3 regions of the Actinotalea sp. JY-7885 genome follow, and region 3 is predicted to be linked to each of the others. Evidence: predicted binding sites of a transcription regulator. Region 3 holds the regulator's gene; each other region holds the start of a gene.
What was found. Region 3 encodes HrcA, which represses chaperone genes, less so after heat shock. Its sites were predicted from a motif close to TTNGCACTCGNNNNNNNCGAGTGCNAA; they were not measured.
Positions count from the first base shown of each region.

Region 1: groES (co-chaperone GroES) is a predicted target of HrcA. The motif match lies at 1,588-1,614, and genes of this name have one in related genera.
Region 2: IDM29_RS03170 (Hsp20/alpha crystallin family protein) is a predicted target of HrcA. The motif match lies at 1,634-1,660, and genes of this name have one in related genera.

Region 1 covers NZ_JACEXH010000157.1:241-3,507, forward strand. Annotated here, with positions in the region: partial or broken gene IDM29_RS13045 (MerR family transcriptional regulator) at 1-392, opposite strand, end outside; gene IDM29_RS13050 (WhiB family transcriptional regulator) at 712-1,002, shown strand; gene groES (co-chaperone GroES) at 1,139-1,435, opposite strand; gene IDM29_RS13060 (SAM-dependent methyltransferase) at 1,667-2,890, shown strand; gene IDM29_RS13065 (glutamate--cysteine ligase) at 2,890-3,267, shown strand, end outside.
Region 2 covers NZ_JACEXH010000017.1:13,861-17,127, forward strand. Annotated here, with positions in the region: gene IDM29_RS03160 (SDR family NAD(P)-dependent oxidoreductase) at 1-565, shown strand, start outside; gene IDM29_RS03165 (BldC family transcriptional regulator) at 654-884, opposite strand; cyclic di-GMP riboswitch class I at 903-978, opposite strand; gene IDM29_RS03170 (Hsp20/alpha crystallin family protein) at 1,070-1,546, opposite strand; gene adhE (bifunctional acetaldehyde-CoA/alcohol dehydrogenase) at 1,836-3,267, shown strand, end outside.
Region 3 covers NZ_JACEXH010000023.1:8,223-11,489, reverse strand. Annotated here, with positions in the region: gene dnaJ (molecular chaperone DnaJ) at 1-784, opposite strand, end outside; gene hrcA (heat-inducible transcriptional repressor HrcA) at 880-1,899, opposite strand; gene IDM29_RS03835 (DUF3097 domain-containing protein) at 2,028-2,900, shown strand; gene IDM29_RS17195 (DUF4870 domain-containing protein) at 3,031-3,267, shown strand, end outside.

The DNA of each region.
Region 1 (3,267 bases), on a different contig from region 3:
TCGAAGTGGCCGGCCGCGGCGACCAGGCCGGCGGGGTCGGGCGCCATCGGGACCGCGTCGGAGTAGGCGTCGAGGACCTCGGCGGTCGTGGGGCCGGTCGGCGCGGTCGCCGGGGCCTCGTCGCTCTCCAGGGCCGCGCGTGCCGCCTCCGAGGGCGCGACGCCCTCCAGCGTGAGGCGGCGCATGACGAGCAGCCGCGACAGGTCGTGCGCGGAGTACCTGCGGTGCGCCCCGGCCATGTGCTCCGAGGGTCCGAGGCCGTAGCGGCGGTCCCACGTGCGCAGCGTCGCGGGGGCCACGCCGAGGCGGCGGGCGACGGCGGCCACGGTGAGCGAGGGCCCTGACGCGGCCGTCCCCTGCTCCTGGCTCGGCTCGCCCTGGGGACCGGTCATGACGCCAGCACCTCCGCCCGTGTCCTCGTCGCGACGGTTCGCGTCATGACCATGACGCGATTGTGCCCAACTCCTGACACGGTACGCCACCCGGCCCGCCGGACCGGCGGGACCGAACGCGTCGCGCCCCCCGGGAATCGCTCCACCGGCGCACCGGCCTGCGCGGTCTTGCCGCAGGCGCGCCCCGCCGCCGAACAAGTTCGACCAAGGGGGTTGACCAACTTCTGACGCGGTTCTAGGTTGGGCGCATCGCCGACGCGATGACCGCCACTGGGTCTGTGCCCGCAGCGGCTCAACCCGAGAACTACTGGAGGACCCGATGACGGAGATCTCGCGCCTGCCCGGCCCGGTCATGGACCTGTGGGAGTGGCAGTACGAGGGCAAGTGCCGCGACGCGGACCCGACCCTCTTCTTCCACCCCGAGGGCGAGCGAGGTTCCGCACGGCGCCGCCGCGCCGAGGCCGCCAAGGCCGTGTGCGCCACGTGCCCCGTGATGCAGACGTGCCGCGAGCACTCGCTGGCCGTCCGCGAGCCGTACGGCGTGTGGGGCGGGCTCTCCGAGGAGGAGCGCGCCGCCGTGCTCGCGAACCGGCTCCGCAAGGCCGGCTGAGCGTTCCCGGCCGGTCCGAGCCGTCGTCGGCGTACGGCTCGGCACCGGCAGGCAGACACACGACGAAGCCCCGCACCAGCTGGTGCGGGGCTTCGTCGTGCGTGCTGCGCGCGCGGTGATCAGCGCGCGGCCGACGTCACTTGACGACGACGGCCAGGATGTCGCGAGCCGAGAGGATGAGGTACTCCTCGCCCGAGTACTTGACCTCGGTGCCGCCGTACTTGCTGTAGATCACGGTGTCGCCGACAGCGACGTCCAGCGGCACGCGCTGGCCGTTGTCGTCGACGCGGCCCGGACCCACCGCGAGGACCTCGCCCTCCTGGGGCTTCTCCTTCGCGGTGTCCGGGATGACCAGACCGGAGGCCGTCGTCTGCTCTGCCTCGAGCGTACGGACGACGACGCGGTCCTCGAGCGGCTTGATGGAGACCGACACAGCGGACCTCCCCTTCGCATTCGTGGGAACGGATCGGTTCATGGCCGCGGGCCCCAGGGCTGCCCGTCGTCGCGGGTGCCGGACAACCCCTCAGGTCCCGGTGCGGCTGGCACCCTCCGAGGAGGACTGCCAAGGGGAATCTATGCGCGGCGTTAGCACTCGGTCAACACGAGTGCCAACGCGGGTCGGCCGACGCGGCCGCGGGGCGGGCGGCGTGCCAGGATCGGCGACGTGGACGAACGCTCGCTCTCGCTGCTGCTCAGCCCGGACGGGTGGGCGCTGCTCGGCGCGCTGCCCCCGTACGACGAGCGGCTGGCCATGGTCCTGTCCGAGCGGCTCGCCAAGGAGGGCGTCGACCCCGTGCTGGTGGCCGCCGCGCTGACCCAGTCGCGGCTGCGTGCGAAGGGCCGGGAGAAGTTCGGCGACTTCGCGGCCGGCATGCTCTTCACGCCCGCGGGCCTCGAGCAGGCGACGCGGCTGACCGTCGGCGCCCGCCACGCCCAGCGGTTCACGTCGGCCGGGTGCACCCGGGTCGCCGACCTGACGTGCGGCATCGGCGGCGACGCGATGGCGTTCTCCGCGCTCGGCCTGGGCGTGCTGGCGGCCGAGGTCGACGAGCTCACCGCCGCCGTGGCCACGGTGAACCTGCGCCACTTCCCCGAGGCCGAGGTCAGGCACGTCGACGGGCTCACGCTCGACCTCGCGCCCGGCGGCGCGGACGGGGTCGACGGGGTGTTCGCGGACCCGGCGCGCCGCACGGCCGCCGGCCGCAGGCGTCACGACCCCGCGGCCTACACGCCGCCGCTCGACGACGTCCTGGAGCTGCGGCGCCGCGCGCCCGCCCTGGGCGTGAAGGTCGGTCCCGCGATCCCGCACACGGCCGTCCCCGACGACGCGGAGGCGCAGTGGGTCTCGGTCGACGGCGACGTCGTCGAGGCCGGTCTGTGGTTCGGCCCGCTCGCCCCGGACGGCCCCGGCCGCACGGCGCTCGTCCTGCGCGGGGAGTCCGCCGCGACGCTCCGGGCGCCGGCCGACGGCGTCCCGGGGGCCGACGTCGGGCCGCCGGGCGCGTACCTCTACGAGCCCGACGGCGCCGTGATCCGCTCCGGCCTCGTCTCTCTGGTCGCGGAGGGGGTGCGCGGGCGCCTGCTCGACCCCACCATTGCCTACGTGACCTCGGACCACCTGGCCCCGGCCTCCCCCACCGACTCGCCCGACGTGCGCGCACTGAGCACCGCGTACCGCGTGCTCGACGTCATGCCGTTCGGGCTCAAGCGGCTGCGCACGGCCCTGCGCGAGCGCGGCGTCGGGCGCCTGACCATCAAGAAGCGGGGCACCGCCGTGGTGCCCGAGCAGCTGCGCAAGCAGCTCGACCTCAAGGGCGACGCCGAGGCCACGATCGTGCTGACCCGCGTGAACGGGTCGCAGCAGGTGCTCCTCGTGGAGCCGGTCTGATGGAGATCCCGTTCGCCCGGTCCGAGCGGTCGACCCTCGGGGTCGAGTGGGAGCTCGCGCTGGTGGACGCGGACTCGGGCGACCTGCGCCAGGTGGCGCAGACGGTGCTCGACGCGGTGGCGCCGCCCGACGGCGGCGAGCACCCGACGATCCGCCAGGAGCTGCTGCTCAACACCGTCGAGATCGCCACGCGCGTGTGCCGGACCGTCGCCGAGGCCGGCCGTGACCTCGAGGCGAGCATCGAGGAGATCCGCGCCGTGACGGACCCGCTGCGGGTCGAGCTCATGTGCGCGGGCACGCACCCGTTCGCGCGCTGGGCCCAGCAGAAGGTCACCGACAAGCAGCGCTACGCGACCCTCATCGACCGGACGCAGTGG
Region 2 (3,267 bases), on a different contig from region 3:
CGCCGCGGGCCCGTTCGACGTGGTGATCCACAACGCGGGCATCGGCGGCGGGGTCAGCGAGCGCACGGTGACCGAGGACGGCCTGGAGCGCATCCTCCAGGTCAACGTGGTCGCCCCGTACCTGCTCACCGCGCTGATGCCCCGTCCCCGCCGGCTCGTCTACCTGACCTCCGGCCTGGAGTCCCAGGGCCGCACGCACCTCGACGACCTGCAGTTCGAGGCGCGCGCGTGGGACGGGATGCAGGCGTACTCGGACTCCAAGCTGCTCGACGTCACGCTCGCGTTCGCCGTCGCGCGCCTGTGGCCCGAGGTGGTCGTCACCGCGGTCGACCCCGGCTGGATCAAGACGAAGCTGGGCGGCCCGGGCGCGTGGGACGAGGTGGACGAGGGCGCCGCGACGCAGGTCTGGCTCGCCACGTCGGACGACGACGCCGCGCGGGTGACCGGCGCGTACCTCAAGCGCCACGAGGTCCAGGTCGCGAACCCCGAGGCCCGCGACACCGCCCTCCAGGATGGCCTGCTCGCCCGGCTCGCCGCGCTCACCGGGGTCGAGCTCCCCCGCTGAGCCGCCTGCGGCACGGACGAGGACGGCACGGACGACGACGGCCCCACCGGTCGTCACCGGTGGGGCCGTCGTGGGAGCGCTGGGGTCCTCAGTCCTCGCTGGTGCGCGGCTGCGGCACGCCGTTGAGCAGCCCGCGGACCTCGGCCTCGCTGTAGCGGCGGTGGCCGCCCAGCGTGCGGATGGCGGAGAGCTTGCCCGCCTTCGCCCAGCGCGTGACCGTCTTGGGGTCGACGCGGAACATGCTCGCGACCTCGGAGGGGGTCAGGAGCGAGTCCGGGGCGTCATTGCGGGTGCCGGAGGGGGATCCCTGAGGGGACATGGTGCAACTCCTTCGTCGTTCGGTGCGTCCGGCCGACCTCGAGGGTCCCGTGACTTTGCGTCCCCACCTCGCGGTGGGTTTGCCCTTGTCGCTGACGGGGACAGGTTCCCACATTCCGGACATCGACGCAAAGCGCGTGTCGGCCGCACCCCATCTTTCACCCGCGTCCAGCCCTCCGGGCCGGCTCAGCTCCCCGCCGAGCCCCCCGACGCCTCGGCGCCCCGCCCCCCGCCGATCGTGGTCGCGGGCGAGCCGTGCTGGACCTCGATCCGGCGCGAGCGCGACTCCTCCGCCACCGGGATGGTCAGGGTCAGGACGCCGTCGGCGTAGGCGGCCTGCACCCGGTCGAGGGCGAGGCCGCGACCCACCGTGAGCTGGCGGACGTACGTGCCCGAGGCCCGCTCCCGCGCGAGCCACTGCACGTCCGCGTCGGTGGGTGCCGTGCGCTCGGCCCGGATGGTGAGCGTGCGGTCCTCGACGTTGACGTCCACCGAGCCCGGGTCGACGCCCGGCAGGTCCACCTGCAGCACGTAGTGGTCGCCCGCGCGGTAGAGGTCGAGCGGCATCGCGGCGGTCTGCGGCGCCTGCGCCGCCTCGCGCACGGAGCCCAGCAGCTGGTCCATCCAGCGCGTCGGGTCGATCGGTTCCAGTCGAGCAGCCATGTGAGTCCTCCCCTCGGACACACCCCGGACCATCCGGGGTCCGACCCGCCCGGGGCGTTCGCTCGCACCGGGCGGCTACCTCCGGTTCTAGCACTCGCCCCCGGGGAGTGCCAGGGGACAGGGACCACTGTCCCGGGGACCTTTGGCACAGCCCGGAGCCGCGACGGGCTCGTACCGTGGGACGTGGATCAAGGGCGATCCGCCCCATCCGCACCAATACCGGGAGAGTCCCGTGGCCGCTCGCTCCGCACCCCGTCCCGCCCCTGAGCCTGACGCTGCGCCCCGCGCCGTGGCGTCCCCGATCGACGCCCTCGTCGCCGGCGCCACCAAGGCGCTCGCGCAGTACGCGTCGTTCACCCAGGCCGACGTCGACCACATCGTGAAGAAGGCGTCGGTCGCCGCGCTGAACCAGCACGGCGAGCTCGCGCGCCACGCGGTCGCCGAGACCCGCCGCGGCGTGTTCGAGGACAAGGCCGTGAAGAACATCTTCGCGTGCGAGCACGTCACCAACTCGATGGCCGAGCTCAAGACGGTCGGCATCGTCTCGCGCGACGACCTCCACGGCATCGTGGAGATCGCCGAGCCCGTGGGCGTCGTCGCCGGCATCACGCCGGTGACCAACCCGACGTCGACGGCGATCTTCAAGGCGCTCGTGGCGCTGAAGACGCGCAACCCGATCATCTTCGCGTTCCACCCCTCCGCGCAGGAGTCCTCCGTCGCGGCGGCCCGCGTGGTGCGCGACGCCGCCGTCGCGGCCGGCGCCCCGGAGCACTGCATCCAGTGGGTCTCCGAGCCGTCGATCGCCGCGACCCACGAGCTCATGAACCACCCCGGCGTGGCGCTGATCCTCGCCACGGGCGGCAACGCGATGGTCAAGGCCGCGTACTCGTGCGGCAAGCCCGCGCTCGGCGTCGGCGCCGGCAACGTGCCCGCCTACATCGAGGCGACGGCCAAGCTCAAGCGCGCCGTCAACGACGTCGTGCTGTCCAAGGCGTTCGACAACGGCATGGTGTGCGCCTCGGAGCAGGCCGTCATCCTCGACGCGGAGATCTACGACGCCGCCATGGCCGAGTTCGACATCCTGCACGCCTACCGCGCCACGCCGGCCGAGAAGGCCATGCTCGAGCGCTTCATCTTCGGCGTCGAGGCGGACTCGGCCAACTGCGGCGGCGCCAAGCTCAACGCCTCCGTCGTCGGGCAGAGCCCGCAGTGGATCGCCCAGCAGGCCGGGTTCACGGTGCCCGAGGAGACCTCGATCATCCTGGCCGAGGTCGGTCAGGTCGGTCCCGCCGAGCCGCTCACGCGCGAGAAGCTCTGCCCGGTCCTGGCGGTCCTGCGCGCCGACTCGCGCGAGCACGGCATCCGCCTCGCCGAGCAGATGGTCGAGTTCGACGGTCTCGGGCACAGCGCCGCGATCCACACCGAGGACAAGGAGCTCTCGGAGGAGTTCGGCAGCCGCGTCAAGGCGATCCGCATCATCTGGAACTCGCCGTCGTCGCTCGGTGGCATCGGCGACATCTACAACGCGTTCATCCCGTCCCTCACGCTCGGCTGCGGCTCGTACGGCGCCAACTCCGTCTCGAACAACGTCTCGGCGGTCAACCTCGTGAACATCAAGCGGATCGGCCGTCGCAACAACAACCTGCAGTGGTTCAAGGTCCCGGCCAAGACGTACTTCGAGCCGAACGCCATCCGCTACCTGGCCGACATGCCGGACGTGC
Region 3 (3,267 bases):
GCACGAACGTCTCGTGGTTGCGCTCGCGCACCTCGAGGTAGACGTCGCCGGGCGGGCCGCCCGCGGGACCGACCTCGCCCTGACCCGTGAGCTTGATGCGGGTGCCGGTGTCCACCCCGGCCGGCACGTCCACCGACAGGGTGCGGCGGCTGCGGACGCGCCCCTCGCCCGAGCACTCCGGGCACGGCTCGGGGATGACCGTGCCGAAGCCGTGGCAGGCCGCGCACGGGCTCGAGGTCATGACCTGGCCGAGGAAGGAGCGGGCGACCCGCTGCACGACGCCACGGCCACCGCAGACGTCGCAGGTGCGGGGCGAGGTGCCGGGGCGGCAGCACGAGCCCTGGCAGGTGCCGCACAGGACCGCGGTGTCGACGGGCACCTCGCGGTGGACGCCGAAGGCGGCCTCGGCGAGGTCGATGTCGAGGCGGACCAGCGCGTCCTGCCCGCGCCGGGCGCGCGGCACCGGACCGCGCTGCGCCGACGCGCCCTGGGCGGCACCGAAGAACGTCTCGAAGATGTCCTGGAAGCCGAAGCCGGCGCCGAAGTTCGCGCCGCCGCCGCCGCCGGGAGCGGTCGGGTCCACGCCGCGGTCGTACATCTGGCGCTTCTCGGGGTTGGAGAGCACCTCGTAGGCGCGCGAGACGTCCTTGAAGCGGTCCTCCGCACCCTCACCGGTCGCGACGTCCGGGTGCAGCTCACGCGCCAGCCGGCGGTACGCCTTCTTGATCTCGTCCTGCGTCGCGTCGCGGCTGACGCCGAGGACCTCGTAGTAGTTGCTGCTCACGTGTCACTCTCTGGACCGGGGGGTCCGGTGTCGGGCGGCGGTCGGACGGGTCTGGGGCGGCCGCGGCCGGTCGGGCCGAGGCGGTGCGCCGGGGCTCAGGGGGCGAGGATCCGGGACAGGTACCGCGCGACGGCCCGGACCGCGGCGATCGTGCCCGCGTAGTCCATGCGCGTGGGTCCCAGCGAGCCGATGCGCGCGACCGGATCGCCGTCCGCACCGTACCCCGCGGCGACGATGGAGGTCTCCGCCAGTCCGGCGTGCTGGTTCTCGCTGCCGATCCGCACCGACACGGGCGCGGCGTCCTCGGCCATGTCCGTGAGCAGGCGCAGCAGCACCACCTGCTCCTCCAGCGCCTCGAGCACGGGCCGGATGGTGTGCGGGAAGTCCGTGCCGCTGCGCGCGAGGTTCGCCGCGCCCGCCATGACGATGCGCTCCTCCGTCGCCTCGGCCAGGGTGTCCTCGACGACCTTGATCACGCGGAGCACGATCGGCCGGTCGGCGACGGCGAACGCCTGGGTCATGCGGTCGAGCGGCTCCGCGAGGTCCACGAGCCGGCGGCCCGCCACCGTGGCGTTGAGCCGCGCGCGCAGCTCGGTGACGACGCGCTCCGCGACCGGTTCGCCGAGGTCCAGCACGCGCTGCTCGACGCGCCCGTTGTCCGTGATGATCACGACGAGGAGCCGGTCGTGGCCCACCGGGACGAGCTCGAGGTGCCGCAGCGCCGAGCGCCGCAGCGAGGGGTACTGCACGACGGCGACCTGCTGGGTCAGCTGCGCGAGCAGGCGCACGGAGCGGTCCACGACGTCGTCGAGGTCCACCGCCTCCTCGAGCAGCGTCTGGATCGCGCGGCGCTCCGCGGCCGACAGCGGCTTGACGGTCGAGAGCCGGTCGACGAAGAGGCGGTAGCCCTTGTCCGTCGGCACCCGGCCCGCCGAGGTGTGGGGCTGCGCGATGTACCCGGCGTCCTCGAGGGCGGCCATGTCGTTGCGGATCGTGGCCGGCGACACGCCGAGGTTGTGCCGCTCGACGAGCACGCGGGAGCCGACCGGCTCCTGGGTCTCGACGTAGTCCTCGACGATGGCGCGCAGCACGTCGAGCCTGCGGTCCTCGCTCATGACACCTCCTCTCCCACAGCACACCCGGCACGGCCGGGCGTCGTCGCATGTGGCACTCTCAGGGTCCGAGTGCCAATCCTACCCGCGCGCGGCGCCCACCGTCGCGAGCCACGAGCCGACGGAGGACCATGGACCGCTACGGACGCGACGTCCTCGCCGGACCGACCCCCGGCCAGGGGCCGACCAGCCCCCACCACCGGCGCAAGCCCTCGTCGCGGCCGCTCGCCGCCGACGTCGGGCTCGTGGTCGAGGAGGTCACGACCGGCTGGGTCGGCGCCGTCGTGCGCGTCGAGAAGTCCGGCGGGATGCACGTCGTCGTCCTGGAGGACCGCGCAGGGCGCACCCGCACCTTCCCGCTCGGCCCCGGCTTCTGGGTCGACGGCGAGCCGGTCGAGCTCACGCCCCCCGTCACCGCCCCCGCCCCGCAGCGCCCGACGCGCACGGCGTCCGGGTCCGTCGCCGTGCACGGCGCCCGCGCCCGCGTGGCGCGCGGCGGCCGCATCTGGGTCGAGGGCAAGCACGACGCGGAGCTCGTCGAGAAGGTGTGGGGCGACGACCTGCGCCTCGAGGGCGTCGTCGTCGAGCTCCTCGACGGCGTCGACGACCTCGCCGCCGCCGTGCGGGAGTTCGCGCCCGGGCCCGGGCGCCGCCTCGGCGTGCTCGTCGACCACCTCGTGGCCGGCAGCAAGGAGTCGCGCATCGCGGCGGACGCCATGCGCGCCGCGGCTCCCGGCACGCTGCTCGTGCTCGGCCACCCGTACGTCGACGTCTGGCAGGCCGTCCGCCCCGGGCGCCTCGGGCTCGACGCCTGGCCCGTCATCGACCGTGGCACGGAGTGGAAGCGCGGCATCCTGCGCACGCTCGGCTGGCCGGCCGACGACCAGGCCGACGTCGCGCGTGGGTGGCAGCGCATCCTGCGCAGCGTCCGCGACTACCGGGACCTCGAGCCCAGCCTCCTCGGCCGCATGGAGGAGCTGATCGACTTCGTCACCGCACCCTGAGGCGGCGCCTTCGCTAGTGTTCGGTGCACCGAGCCGGTGCACCGCCGCTCGGCCCCGGCGGCACCGCCGACCGGGACCACGAGGCCGGCAGCTGCGGTCAGCCCGACACGACGAAGCTGGTGAGAGCGACATGACGACGAATCCCTCCGACGAGCCCCAGTTCCCCGGTACGCCCGGTGCCGCGGGCACGCCCGCCGGCCCGCCCGCGGGCGCCACGCCCCCGCCCGCCTACGGCACCCAGCCCGGCGGCTACCAGCAGCCCGGGTACCAGCAGCCCGGTGGCCCCCAGCAGGCGCCCGGCTACCAGCAGCCGGGCTACCAGCAGCAGCAGCAGCCGGGTGGCTACCAGCAGCAGCCCGGTGGGTAC